DNA from 2 places in the Agathobacter sp. LCP21S3_B2 genome. Region 1 is predicted to be linked to the other one. Evidence: predicted binding sites of a transcription regulator. Region 1 holds the regulator's gene; the other holds the start of a gene.

Region 1 (7,668 bases):
ACAGATACAGCATTTCTTGATCGTATGCACTGTTATCTTCCAGGATGGGAGATACCGAAGTTCAGACCGGAGCATTTTACCGATGATTATGGTTTTATCAGTGACTATTTGGCAGAGTTCATCCGAGAGCTTCGCAAGGAGCAGTATGGAGATGCGCTTGATCACTACTTCCGCTTGGGGAGAAATCTGAATCAGCGTGATACAATTGCGGTTCGTCGTATGATAGACGGTTATCTGAAGTTGATGTACCCAAATGGTGAGTTTACCAAAGAAGAATTGGAAGAAGTTATTCAGATTGCATTGGAAATGCGCCGCCGTGTAAAAGAACAGCTGAAAAAGCTGGGCGGTATGGAGTTTTATGATGTGAATTTCTCCTATATCGACCTGGAGGATATGTCAGAACATTATGTTTCTGTACCGGAGCAAGGAGGCGGTAAATTGATACCGGATGGAATGTGCAATCCGGGACAGGTTTATACCGTATCCAGAGGAAAAAGTGGTATGATTGGTGTATTCCGTTTGGAAAGCCAGATGCTTCCGGGCAATGGCAAGATTGAACGGACAGGCTTAGGCAGTGATTCCAAATGCAAGGAAGCTGTGAACACGGCATTTAATTATCTGAAAGCCAACGGCAATCGGATCAGTGGCTCTATCAGCACCTCAACCCAGGATTACATCATCAATTATCAGGATTTGCAGGGTATCGGTATGACAGACAAATTGGCACTTTCAACATTGATTGCACTTTGTTCGATTGCCCTTGGAAAGCCTGTTGTCAGCAATTTGGCAGTGTTGGGAGATATAACAATTAGTGGCACAATGATAAAGGTGGATGAACTTGCTAATACACTTCAGGTGTGTCTGGATAGCGGCGCAAAGAAGGTGCTGATTCCGAGTACCTCGTTTGTTGATTTTGCAAGTGTTCCGGCTGATCTGATGAGTGCATTTCAGCTGATTCCTTATCAGAGTGCGGAAGATGCAGTGTTTAAGGCGTTGGGGGTAGAGTAATATAAGGAGGGATAAGTTTCATTCATATAGATGTCTGAGGAAAATTTAAAAGAAAAAACATGAAAAAAGCACTGAAAACTGTTGGATTATCGGTTTACAGTGCTTTTTATTTTTCATGATGTATATAATCACCTAAATAATAGGTATGACGCAAAGGTGGAAATAGAAAAACTTGAAAAAATGGTGTAAAAGTGGTGTAAATACCGCCAAAATCAATTTAATAGAAAATTAATAAAGCCTGAAACCCCTGTAAAATCAAGGGTTTCAAAAATTTTATTAAAAAAATTAGCACTCGAGGGTTGACATTGCTAATAGGTGGTGGTATGTTATGTACAGATAAAAAATTAGCACTCCAAAATACAGAGTGCTAATAAATTAAAAGCATACTTCAGATGGAGCGTGTGACCAATGGAAAATGAAAACAAAGAACTAGAGTTGAGCGAGAGACAGCTTACCATACTGGATGCAATCATCCGCAATTATCTCGCCACAGGAGAGCCGGTTGGCTCACGTACAATTTCAAAATATACAGATCTTAATCTGAGCTCGGCAACAATCAGAAATGAGATGAGTGACTTAGAGGAGATGGGCTATATAGTACAGCCACATACCTCAGCAGGAAGAATTCCCTCGGATAAGGGCTACAGATTATATGTAGACCATCTTATAGAGACCAATGATAAGAAGGAAAAAGAGCTTTCTGATATGAAGGAGCTGGTCATTGAAAATACCGAGAAGATGGAGCATGTGTTAAAGCAGGCGGCAAAGGTACTTGCAAACAATACCAATTATGCCACACTTGTTTCTGCACCGGATGTCAATCACAACAAGGTGAAATTCATCCAGCTTTCACAGGTTGACGACCAGCACCTGCTTGCAGTAATTGTTATGAACAATAATATGGTCAGAAACAAGATGCTTGATTTATATGAGCCGCTTGACAATGAGACGATACTTAAGCTCAACATTCTGCTTAACACCTCACTAAACGGACTCGCAATGAACGAGATTAATCTTGGAAACATTGCAAGCATAAAGGAACGCGCTGGTATTCATTCAGGAATTGTCTCTGATGTGATTGATGCATTGGCACAGACCTTCGCTGAGAGTGAGGATCTTAAGATTTACACCAGCGGAGCGACAAATATACTGAAGTATCCTGAGCTTTCGGATTCCAATAATGTAGCGACACTTTTGTCAGCATTTGAGGAAAAGGAAGAGCTAGCAAGCCTTGTTACTGAATCCCTATCCGATTCCGAGAAGAAGGACAATGGAACAGGTATTCAGGTTTATATAGGGAATGAATCTCCAATCCAGACCATGAAGGACTGCAGTGTTGTCACTGCGACATATGATCTGGGTGAGGGCGTAAAGGGCACGATAGGAATTGTCGGACCAAAGCGCATGGATTATGAAAAAGTAATGGATAATCTAAAGACTCTTAAATCCCAGTTAGATGGAATTTATAAGAAGTCTGAGGATGAAACATAGGAAGGTGGTCAAAAATGCCAGAGGATATTAAAAAAGAAACAATCGACAATGAGACTGCAGAAAACAAAGCAGAAGAGATAGAGATTGAAGGAGCTGATGAGGAAAGCACTCAGGCAGCCGAAGAAGCAAAAGATACAGATATGAATGAAACTGAATCAGATGATGATGCTTCGACTGATGCAGAAGCAAAAGCAGATGAAAAAGCAGATGAAAAAGCAGATGATAAAGCAGATGATAAGTCAGATGAAAAGAAAGGTCTCTTCAAGAAAAAGAAAAAAGACAAGAAGGATGAGCAGATAGAAGAACTTAACGACCGTCTGAAAAGACAGATGGCAGAGTTTGAGAACTTCCGCAAGAGAAGTGAGAAGGAAAAATCCCAGATGTTTGACATGGGAGCAAAGACAATAGTTGAGAAAATCCTTCCTGTAATCGACAATTTCGAGAGAGGTCTTGCAGCAGTACCGGATGATAAGAAGGATGATCCTTTTATCACAGGTATGGATAAGGTCTACAAGCAGATGCTCACAGAGCTTGATGCTGCAGGTGTAAAGCCAATAGAGTGCGTAGGACAGGAGTTTGATCCTGATTTCCACAATGCGGTGATGCAGGTTGAAAATGATGAACTTGAGTCAGGCACCGTAGCACAGGAGCTTCAGAAGGGTTATATGTACAAGGATTCAGTGGTACGCCACAGCATGGTATCGGTAGTACAGTAATGATGTGTACATCTATCCGGCATGACAGTGAATCAGATTTATATGAATGCAGACAGCATTTAAGGGATTCCTGTGAGACAACGGATGGTTACAAATATATTAAACATGTAAAAACGCTATATTTAATAGGAGGAAAATAAAATGGGCAAAATCATTGGTATTGATTTAGGAACAACAAACAGCTGCGTAGCAGTTATGGAAGGTGGAAAACCTACAGTTATAGCAAACCAGGAGGGTGCAAGAACCACACCTTCAGTAGTTGCTTTCACAAAGACAGGAGAGAGACTTATCGGTGAGCCTGCAAAGCGTCAGGCAGTTACAAATGCTGAGAAGACAATTTCTTCTATCAAGAGACATATGGGTACAGATTACAAGGTACAGATTGATGACAAGAGCTACAGCCCACAGCAGATTTCAGCTATGGTACTTCAGAAGTTAAAGGCTGATGCAGAGGGATACCTCGGTGAGAAGGTTACAGAGGCAGTTATCACAGTACCGGCTTACTTCAACGATGCTCAGCGTCAGGCTACAAAGGATGCCGGCAAGATTGCAGGTCTTGATGTAAAGCGTATCATCAACGAGCCTACAGCAGCAGCACTTGCTTATGGTCTTGACAATGAGAAAGAGCAGAAGATTATGGTTTATGACCTTGGTGGTGGTACATTTGATGTATCTATCATCGAGATTGGTGACGGAGTCATCGAAGTATTATCTACAAACGGTGATACACACCTTGGTGGTGATGATTTCGATAACAAAGTAACACAGTGGATGATTGACGAGTTCAAGAAGGCAGAGGGTGTTGATCTTTCTACAGACAAGATGGCACTCCAGAGATTAAAGGAAGCTGCTGAGAAGGCAAAGAAGGAGCTGTCTTCAGCTACTACTACAAACATCAACCTTCCATTCATCACAGCTACAGCAGAGGGACCAAAGCATTTCGATATGACTCTTACAAGAGCTAAATTCGATGAGCTGACACATGACCTCGTAGAGAGAACAGCAATCCCTGTACAGAACGCTATGAAGGATGCAGGCATTACAAATGCAGATCTTGGACAGGTATTACTTGTAGGTGGTTCTACACGTATTCCGGCTGTACAGGACAAGGTAAAGCAGATGACAGGAAAAGAGCCAAGCAAGTCTCTTAACCCTGATGAGTGCGTAGCAATCGGTGCTTCTATCCAGGGTGGTAAGCTTGCAGGAGATGCCGGTGCCGGCGAAGTACTTCTCCTTGATGTTACTCCACTTTCTCTTTCAATCGAGACAATGGGTGGTGTTGCTACAAGACTTATCGAGAGAAATACAACTATTCCTACAAGAAAGAGCCAGATATTCTCTACAGCCGCTGATAACCAGACAGCCGTTGATATCAACGTAGTACAGGGTGAGAGACAGTTCGCCCGCGATAATAAATCACTCGGACAGTTCAGACTTGATGGTATCCCACCAGCACGTCGTGGAGTTCCACAGATTGAGGTTACATTCGATATCGATGCAAATGGTATCGTAAATGTGTCTGCAAAGGATCTTGGAACAGGAAAAGAGCAGCACATCACAATCACAGCAGGATCTAATATGTCTGATGATGAGATTGATAAGGCTGTTAAAGAGGCTGCTGAGTTTGAGGCACAGGATAAGAAGAGAAAAGAAGCAATCGATGCAAGAAATGATGCTGAGAGCTTTGTATTCCAGACAGAGGATGCATTAAAGCAGGTTGGAGATTCTGTTGATGCCGCTGATAAGTCAGCAGTTGAGGCTGATATCGCAGCAGTTAAGTCATTCCTTGATGCACATAAAGAGGCTGAGGCTATGACAGAGGCTGATGTTGCAGAGCTTAAGGCAGCACAGGAGAAGCTCACACAGAGTGCTCAGAAGGTATTTGCAAAGATGTATGAGCAGGCTCAGGCAGCGCAGGGAGCAGCTGGAGCAGGACCTGACATGAATGCAGGAGCAGCAGGGGCAGGACCTGATATGAATGCAGGCGCTTCAAACGGAGCAGATGATGATGTCATCGACGCAGATTTCAAGGAAGTATAATTAAACAGATGCTGCCATAATGATATGAGGATTAATGACCTGTAATTCGGGTTATCAATCAAAGCATCATAATGGCTGCGTAAGTAAAATTACTCGCAAGGTTGGCCGCTTGGCCGACCTTGCGAATTAGTTGTATAATAAAAGGAATTTTCAATTATGGCAGAAAAAAGAGATTATTATGAGGTATTAGGAGTATCTAAGACCGCAACAGATGCAGAGATTAAAAAAGCCTTCAGACAGCAGGCGAAGAAATATCATCCTGACATTCATCCGGGTGATAAAGAGTGTGAGGAGAAGTTTAAGGAGGCTCAGGAGGCCTATGCCGTATTGTCTGATCCGGATAAGAGACGCCAGTATGATCAGTTCGGTCATGCAGCATTTGATGGCACAGGCGGCGGAGCAGGTGGCTTTGATTTCTCAGGCATGGATATGGGGGATATTTTTGGGGACATTTTCGGAGATTTCTTCGGAGGTGGAAGAAGCAGTGGCAGAAGAAATGGTCCTGCACAGGGTGCAAATGTCCGTCTCAGTGTAAGAATTTCTTTTGAGGAAGCTATATTTGGCTGTACAAAGGAGCTTGAATTCAACTATAAGGAGACATGCTCTACCTGTGGAGGCAACGGAGCTAAGCCGGGCACATCTCCTGAGACATGTACCCAGTGTAATGGTACAGGTAAGGTTGTCAGACAGAGTCAGTCTCTGTTTGGAGTAGTGCAGAATGTCACAACATGTCCATCCTGCGGTGGTTCGGGCAAGGTAGTAAAGGATAAGTGTCCTACATGTCACGGTACAGGCTACAATACCAAGAAGGTCAGAAAGACTGTTGAGATTCCAGCCGGTATAGATAATGGACAGTGTGTCAGAATACGTGAATACGGCGAGCCGGGCATAAATGGCGGACCGCGTGGAGATCTTCTTGTTGAAGTTATTGTTTCAGGCAGCAGGGATTTTGAGCGTCAGGATGTTAACATCTTTTCGAAGGCATCCATCTCGTATGCTATTGCAGCCTTAGGCGGAGATATAAGAATCAAGACTGTTGATGGAGATATTATATACACAGTTGCACCGGGTACACAGACAGGTACACGTATCCGCTTAAAGGGCAAGGGTGTTCCTTCAACAAGAAATAAAGCAATAAGAGGTGACCATTATGTCACACTTGTTGTCAATACGCCTACAGGTCTGTCTAAGGAAGCTAAAGAGGCTCTTAAGAAGTTTGATGAGCTTTCAGGTGGCTCTCTGACCAAGGAGGGCGGAGCTTCTACTGATTCTAAAAAGAAAAAAGGATTTATGGATAAGCTCAAGGAGTCTTTGGACGATCTGTAAATAGATGATTTGTAATAGATGATCTGTAATAGATGTCCTATAATATATGTCCCGCCATGTGTGGTGGGGCATTTTTTAGGCTATTTTTACGTATAAAAAAATGGGGCTTTTATACAGCACATTTTTATGGTATTATATGAAATAAGTTGTGGAGGCAGTCGTATGACTGCCTTGTAAAATGTACGGAAATGTTTTGAAATAAAACTGTATTTATACTATGTATATATTTTATTAAGAGAGGATTTTTATATGAAGTGGAAGAAATACACGATTGAGACAACAACCGCGGCTGAGGATTTCATGAGCAGCATGCTTATGGAGCTTGGTATCGAGGGAATCGAGATTGAGGACAATATTCCCCTGACCAAAGAGGACCAGGCGGATATGTTTATTGATTTCCTGCCGGAGCTGCCTCCAGATGAGGGTATAAGCCATGTCAGCTTTTATATTGAGGATGATGGCAGTGATCAGTCAGATATGCTTAGAAAGGTAAAGCTTGGACTTGAGGATTTAAGAGATACTGTTGATGTGGGAAGCGGTGTAATTTCGTCATCTGAGACAGAGGATCTCGACTGGATTAATAACTGGAAGAAGTATTTTTCATCATTTACAATCGGTGATATATTGATTAAGCCTACATGGGAAGAGGTAAAGCCTGAGGATGCGGATAAATTTATGATAGAAATTGATCCGGGAATCTCTTTTGGTACAGGAAAGCATGAGACAACGCAGCTTTGTATCAAGCAGCTTATCAAGTATATTGAGGGCGCAAAGGAAGCACCTACAGTGCTTGATGTGGGCTGTGGAAGCGGAATCCTTTCAATTGTAGCTTTAAAGCTTGGTGCAAAGGAGGTTGTAGGTACTGACCTTGATGCTGACTGCATGATTTCTACGCGTGACAATATGCAGGTCAATCATCTTGATGAGAAGCTTGGCACATTTTATGTCGGCAATCTCATAGATGATACAGAGCTTCAAAAGAAGGTCGGTACCGAAAAATATGATATCGTTGTTGCAAATATCCTTGCTGATGTCATCATTCCTATGGCACCTGTTATTCCTGACAGATTAAAGGAAGGCGGATATT
Region 2 (7,668 bases), on a different contig from region 1:
TGCTTGCTCTAGGATAAGCAAAATACTTAACTGTTCCATCCGGGAATACTTCAAATGCCCATTGGTCTTCCTCCATTGATTCAGGATCATAATATCCCCAATTAGACCAATAGCGAAATCTAATCTTTACTATATCTTCTACAAGGAAATTCTCTACACACCATTCTGTTTCACAATCCTTGCAGAATCGATCTGGTTGACCGCCACCGATAAAAACTTCACAGCCACCAAGCTTGATATTTCCTTTTTCAGCCTCTTTAAAAGCATCGTGCGTTGGATACCCATACATTATGGGAATTATATTATTCGATTTACATTTCGGACATACACATCCCATCAAATCCCTCCAATCAAAAAAGCATCCAGATCTATCCCGGATGCCAATAAAAGCCACACTATATGAATACGGGATTGTTCCTTGTTTACAATGTTTTACCTCTCAAAATGGTTACAAAACTACTAAATTATATTATATCACTCAACCCGTAATTTTACCAGTAAAAAAGCACCCAAGCATTTCTGCCTGAGTGCCGTCAAATCGATTATTCCATTATGCAACCCTTACAAGGCCACCCTGCTCCATTTTAATTTGAATAGAGCCAATCTCACCGAACTCTTCTTCACGATTCCATACATAAGCATATGGATATCCCTCTTTAAGTTCTCTTCTTACCTTCTTCAATCATTTTCTTCTGCATACGCATTACCTCCATTATGAGAGCAAGGCTGCAAGCCATAGCCTGCAGTCCTTACCGTTTTTAGTTTCTACATTCTTAAACCACTTTGAACATGGTCTGCTGCTCTTTAATTTTATGTATATGCTGACGCATTATTTTATTATTACACCATCTGAAATCTTGGTTAGAAAGCTCTCTAACTGAGTCTTTTTTCTTCCATAATACTCATATATGCTGGTCTGATGATTTTATCCGTGCAAATCATCTCTTCTATTCTGTGTGCACTCCAACCTACGATTCTAGCTACTGCAAACATGGCTGTATAAAGTTCTACCGGTATACCCAGCATATCGTAGACAAATCCACTGTAAAAATCTACATTGGGACTGACACCTTTATAGATATGTCTTTTATCTGCTATGATCTTTGGAGCAAGCATCTCTATGTTTTCATACAATTCAAGATCTTTTTGCCTTTTCTTTTCCTCTGCCAGTTGTTTTACATAATCTTTAAATACTCGCTCCCTCGGATCAGAAATAGAATATACTGCATGTCCCATTCCATAGATTAAGCCCTTTTGGTCAAATGCATCTTTATCAACAATCCTTCTTAAGTATGCTTCTATCTCATCCTTATCTGAATAATCCTTTATATGCGCCCTAATATCATCCATCATTTCCATTACCTTAATGTTGGCGCCTCCGTGTTTTGGTCCTTTTAGCGAACACATTGCTGCTGCCATCGTAGAATAAGTGTCAGACCCGGATGACGTAACGACTCTTGTGGTAAATGTAGAATTATTACCTCCTCCATGTTCCATATGCAAAATGAGTGCCGTATCTAAAACCTTTGCCTCTGTAAGGGTATATTTCCTGTCTGGTCGCAGAAGCATCAATAGATTTTCCGCGGTGGAAAGCTGTTTATCGGGATGATGAATATACATACTCTCATTTTTTTCATAATGATTGTAAGCATTATATCCATATACTGCCAACAATGGGAACTCACTGATGAGCTGGATGCACTGACGCAGCGAATTGCTGACACTTGGTTCTTTTACCTTTTTATCATAAGATGCCAGGGTAAGAATACTCCGGGTCATGGAATTCATGACATCCTCCGAAGGTGCTTTCATAATGACATCCCTTGTAAAATTGGTTGGCAATGTCCTACACTCTCCAATAATTCTATCGAAGTCTTCCTTCTCTCTTTCATCAGGCAGTTTTCCCATCAAAAGAAGATATGCTATTTTTTCAAATCCAAACTCATTTTGTCCTAAACAATGAATCAAATCTTCCACTCGATAGCCCCGGTACCACAATTCCCCATCGCAGGGAATCTTCTGATTATCAACAATTTTTGAAGACACTATTTTTGATATGTTGGTAAGTCCTGTAAGGACACCTTTCCCATTTTCATCTCTAAGCCCTTTGTTTACGCCATATTCTTCAAATAACCGCGGAGCAATGTTATCATTTTTCAGACAAACTGCTTCCAATTCTTCAAAATAATCATTCATCTGCTCCGTTGTCATCTCTATTCACCTCCAGATTCTCCACCTCACTGCTCATAATAGTTTCCAACTGCTTCATAAGCTGTAGTAACTGAATCAAATTATCCTTTCCAAACTTTTCGAACACCTTCCCGTAATACTTCTTAAGTGTTTCTTCCTGCGCCCTTAACAGGCTTCGTCCGCTTTCAGTAATTGTAACATAGGTGCCCTCACTGCCGTTACCGTCATGAGACCATAATACATATCCTACGTCTCGTAGCTTTTCTACCATTTTAGAAATCTGTCGCATCGTCATCTGAAGCTTGTCCGCTAAATCCTTCAGATAGACTCGTCCTGCATAAATGTCGGATGTCTCCTCCATTGCAATATATTGTAATGCAATGTATTCCGGGATACTCATTTTCATAAAGACATCTTTTCTATGCTCCCGGTTAAACAAGTGCCTTTGGTATATCAATTCGTTGGACAGCTTTATAATATCTGTATTTCCTAAAGTTTCTGCCATATTACTCCTCCTTTATTTAAAATAAGGGAAGCAACAGACTGTCACTTCCCTTCGTAAAAGAGAATGGATTATTTTAATAGCCCATTTCCGGTTGTGCCGGCATTGCAGGTGCTGTTTCCTTAATATTTGCCACAGCAGCTTCCGTTGTTAATAAGGTTGATGACACACTAATCGCATTGGAAAGTGCACTTCTTGTAACCTTGACAGGATCAATAATTCCTGCATCGACCATATTGACGTACTGTTCAGAAACTGCATCAAAGCCTATGCCCTCATCTGACTCCTTTACCTTATTGATGATGACAGCACCCTCTAAGCCTGCATTTTCAGCAATGGCACGAAGCGGAGCCTCTAATGCCTTGGCTACAATCTCTGCTCCTGTTCTCTCATCACCCTCCATGCTTGATATCATGTCATATACCGCCTTTTGTGCGTGAACATAAGCAGAGCCACCGCCACTAATGATACCCTCTGACACAGCAGCCCTAGTGGCATTTAATGCATCCTCTATACGATACTTAGCTTCCTTCATCTCTGTTTCAGTTGCGGCTCCAATCTTAATAACTGCAACACCACCGCCGAGCTTAGCCATCCGGTCTACCAGCTTATCCCTGTCGTACTCAGAAGCATCTGCAGCCTGTCTCTTAATCATTGCGATTCTTTCTTCAATGTCCTGTTTCTTGCCCTCGCCATCCACGATGGTTGTATGTTCCTTTGTTACTTTAACTGATTTAGTCTGTCCAAGCATATCAACTGTGATATCCTTTAATTGCATGCCAAGGTCATCGAGTACTGCCTGTCCCCCTGTCAGAATTGCAATATCCTTTAACATCTCCTTACGACCATCACCATACCCCGGTGCCTTTACAGCTACGACCTTGAGTGTGCCTCTCAACCTGTTTACGATTAGTGTTGTAAGTGCTTCACCCTCTACGTCATCTGCAATAATCAGCATTTCTCTTCCCTGCTGCATTACCTGCTCCAATATAGGAAGAATATCCTTTATATTAGATATCTTTTTGTCCGTAATCAAAATGTATGGATGATTCATATTAGCTATCATCTTTTCTTTATCATCACACATGTAAGCAGATAAATAACCGTTGTCAAACTGCATTCCCTCTACAACCTCTATCTCTGTCTGCATCGTCTTTGATTCTTCTATTGTGATGACGCCATTCTCTCCAACCTTTTCCATTGCATCGGCAATCATTGTTCCGACTTCATCATTACCTGCAGATATTGCAGCAACCTTTGCAATGTGATCTTTTCCGGTTACAGGCTTGCTCATTTTAACCAGTGCTTCAATAGTTGTATCTGCTGCTTTCTTCATTCCTTTTCGCAAAATAATTGGATTTGCACCTGCTGCTATATTTTTCATACCCTCGCCTACTAGAGCCTGTGCCAAAACAGTTGCCGTTGTCGTGCCGTCTCCTGCAATGTCATTCGTTTTGGTTGCGACCTCTTTCACAAGTTGTGCACCCATATTCTCATAAGGATCTTCCAGTTCAATCTCCTTTGCAATCGTAACACCATCGTTCGTAATCAAAGGAGTTCCGTAAGATTTATCCAATACAACGTTACGTCCCTTAGGTCCGATTGTCACCTTTACTGTATCTGCCAGCTTATCAACGCCTGCTTCCATCTTTTTTCTTGCATCGATATCAAACAAAATTTCCTTTGCCATGTTAATTCCTTCTTTCTACATATAAAATAACTGTATTTTTATTTTACTACTCCACAATTGCAATAATATCGGACTGATTTACGATGATATATTCCTCATCCTCCAACTTAACATCTGTACCGGAATACTGAGAATAAATCACACGGTCGCCTTCTTTTACCTGCATTTCTGTTTTCTTTCCATTCTTTTCACTTCCAGGTCCTACTGCAATGACAACAGCTGTCTGTGGCTTTTCTTTTGCACTATCCGGTAATATAATTCCGGACTGGGTTTTTTCTTCTGCTTCCTGCTGTTTTAAAACAACACGCTCTCCTAATGGTTTTAACTGCATAATCATTACCTCTTTCCTTTATTGTTAGCACTCTCTTGTATTGAGTGCTACTTATTTTGTAAAAAATATATGCTTCATATGAAGCATATATAAACAGTTTGTTTCCAAACTGTTTGTTTAAAAAGGATTATAGCACATAAAAAACCTATGTCAACCCATTTTTTCAAAAGAAATAAAAAAATTGCACACCGATTACTCGGTGTAACAATTCCTAGTCATTCTCCAACAATCTGTCTATATTATGACTAATCTGCTCAGACACCCGGTTAAATACCGCCAAAGAACTTTCATCAATTCCTTCCACCACCTTGGCGGTTAACTCTGCCCAGAGAATCTCCATTTCCTGACAAAGATGTTCCGACGCATCAGTCAGCTCATATATAACATATCTACGATCTTTATCATCTCTTTTGCATACAATGTATCCTTGTTTAACAAGATTCTCTAAAGTAGTAGACATATGACCTTTATTCATCTGCGTGTACCGACATATATCCGTCAATGTTGTTATATCATCATAATGAGATAGCAAATAAACAACTTCCAGTTCCAATCTGTTTAGGTTTGTCTTATTTTTTACATCAACCATAGCTTTTTCAAGAAGACGATTAAACTTTCCACCTCTCAAATTTTTTTCAATATTCATCAAAATTTCACTCCTATTTTGTTTTTACTCTTTTTACAAAATATCAAATTAATCCATCAAAATTTTTTTCATGGGGCATCTTATCGTTTATCATATCATATCGCCTACATTTTTTCCACATAAACCACCCCAGTATTTCACTGCCCGAGTTCCATCAAATCCTATTTCTATACTCTTACTTCAAATCCGTTCTTGAACATGAATCTTATATCGTCCTTGGATTTCACAATCACTTCCTGTACAAGACTGCTCCAAATCCCGGCATCGAACTCGCAGGTTAAGCCGTCCTGCTTCTCCAAAGTTCGAATGAACCCTTTGAACAATTCTCTCTTTATCTATTTCTTTATTATCTAATCTGTTAGTAATCTATCCAACAGCATCTGCCTATTATTTATAAACATTTCTGTTACCTGGTAACTCTCTGTATCCTCATATTCGCACAGATGTATGCGTCCATTATCAAAACAATAGATATCTGCATCTGGTATTCCTAACAAAATTGGCGAATGCGTAACTATAATAAACTGTGCTCCCTCTTTTGCACATCTGTATATTTGCATCAACAATGTAAGCTGTCTCTGCGGCGATAATGCAGCTTCCGGCTCGTCAAAAAGATACAAGCCATTTGGATTCATATTATTCTGTGCTAATGCGAGAAAACTCTCTCCATGTGATTTTTCATGATATTTAGCGGAAGGATGTGTAATATCTGCATATTCTTCTTCCTGCGTTGCAACATTATAAAAGCTTTCTGCCCTAAGAAAATATCCCCACTTTTCCTTCCGATAGCCTTTGACAATTCTTATCGCATCACACAACTCTGAATGTGTATCATGCGTAGAAAAAACATAATTCTTTGTTCCTCCCTCAGGATTAAAACCATGTGCTACGGCAAGTGCTTCCAACAAAGTTGATTTACCACTGCCATTTTCTCCAACAAAAAAGGTGATTGGTTTATTGAAATCAAGTTTTTCAACTTCCTTAAAAGCCCTGATTCCCTTCAGATAACTATCCTTATCAATTTTATCCCAATCAAATATTACTCCTTGTATGAATTGATCATTCACCTAATCACCTCCTTGTAAAAAACACTTTCTAATCCCCATCTTCTTGCCCTTTAGACAAGAATCATTCTTCACCTTCAGTTTGGTCAATTCAGATTTACCTATCTGTACTCAACGATTTCTTCGAATGGTTTCCTCGGTCTTTTGTCCGGAGCTTCGTCGGCAAAGCCAACCGCAACAATTCCTGTCAACTGGCTGTCTGTTCCGATAAAATCCATCAGCTCATTATAGGCAAAACAAGTATTTGCAATCCACAAAGTACCTAATCCATACCCTGTTGCTGTCAGAATCATATTTTCAATCGCTGCACCTATGGACAGCGAATCACATATTTCAACAATTCGCTTTTCATTTCCAAGGCTGCCTGTTTTTAGCAGATGGTGCAAGGGAAGCACTGTATATGATCTCTTCAATTAACTTTCTTTCGATCTCATCTGGCTTATATTTTCTTATACTTCTTCTATTCTCAATTTCTCGTATCATAGATTTCTCTCTCCCTTAGAGCCTTGCCCTCAAGGCTCATTTTCTCCTATGATTTCCAACCTATCCATCCCAACATGACATTTCAGGGAAAGCACCTCAACACCTGCGTCCTTTGCCTCTTGCAGTGCAATGCCAAATTCGGGATGTATTGCCGTATTCGGCCTGACTTCACTGATTTCCTCCATTTGAATCACAAATGCAATCAAGCATTTATATCCTTGTCCGCACGCAGCTGCAAGTTCCCGTAAATGCTTAACTCCTCTTTCCGTCGGGGCATCCGGAAAATATCCAACTCCGTCTATATCAAGGGTGCAGCCTTTAACTTCCATTAGATATTTTTGCTTTCCTTTTTCCATATAGAAATCCATCCGGCTGTTTCCAAAGGCATACTCTGGTTTAATACAATCATACCTCTGTTTGATCAGCCATTCTTTTACCACTTTATTCGGCGCCTGGGAATCAATGTTAACCCACATCCCATTCTTTTTAACCGCAATCAAATCATAACGTGTCTTTCGATTTGGATTCTTTTCTATGCAATCTTCCAAAATCACTTCCGCCCCTGGCAGCAGTAATTCACGACAACGGCCCGTATTCTTTACATGAACCAATTCTACCTCTTCCGCTCCGTCAATCTTTACCCGCGCAATAAAACGATTGGGACGTTCTATGAAAATTGCTTCCACTATCTTATCATATTTCATGTGCTGTTTCCTATTCTCTTATCATTCGATAAAATGTTCCGATACCAATTCCTGTTGT

The links. Region 1 encodes HrcA, which represses chaperone genes, less so after heat shock. Its sites were predicted from a motif close to TGTTAGCACTCNNNNNNNNNGAGTGCTAACA; they were not measured.
Region 2: a site for HrcA is predicted at 4,736-4,766, ahead of groES (co-chaperone GroES). Genes of this name have one in related genera too.

What each region holds. Positions count from the first base shown of each region.
Region 1 is NZ_JBQKGQ010000009.1:68,517-76,184, reverse strand. Features, by position in the region: gene brxL (protease Lon-related BREX system protein BrxL) at 1-1,008, shown strand, start outside; gene hrcA (heat-inducible transcriptional repressor HrcA) at 1,417-2,499, shown strand; gene grpE (nucleotide exchange factor GrpE) at 2,514-3,215, shown strand; gene dnaK (molecular chaperone DnaK) at 3,357-5,255, shown strand; gene dnaJ (molecular chaperone DnaJ) at 5,412-6,581, shown strand; gene prmA (50S ribosomal protein L11 methyltransferase) at 6,831-7,668, shown strand, end outside.
Region 2 is NZ_JBQKGQ010000018.1:30,748-38,415, reverse strand. Features, by position in the region: gene ACTQ1L_RS12320 (NifB/NifX family molybdenum-iron cluster-binding protein) at 1-337, opposite strand, end outside; gene ACTQ1L_RS12315 (hypothetical protein) at 551-682, opposite strand; gene ACTQ1L_RS12310 (citrate/2-methylcitrate synthase) at 874-2,196, opposite strand; gene ACTQ1L_RS12305 (MarR family winged helix-turn-helix transcriptional regulator) at 2,189-2,695, opposite strand; gene groL (chaperonin GroEL) at 2,769-4,382, opposite strand; gene groES (co-chaperone GroES) at 4,429-4,713, opposite strand; gene ACTQ1L_RS12290 (MarR family winged helix-turn-helix transcriptional regulator) at 4,925-5,359, opposite strand; gene ACTQ1L_RS12285 (AAA family ATPase) at 5,710-6,426, opposite strand; partial or broken gene ACTQ1L_RS12280 (nitroreductase family protein) at 6,525-6,906, opposite strand; gene sfsA (DNA/RNA nuclease SfsA) at 6,936-7,610, opposite strand.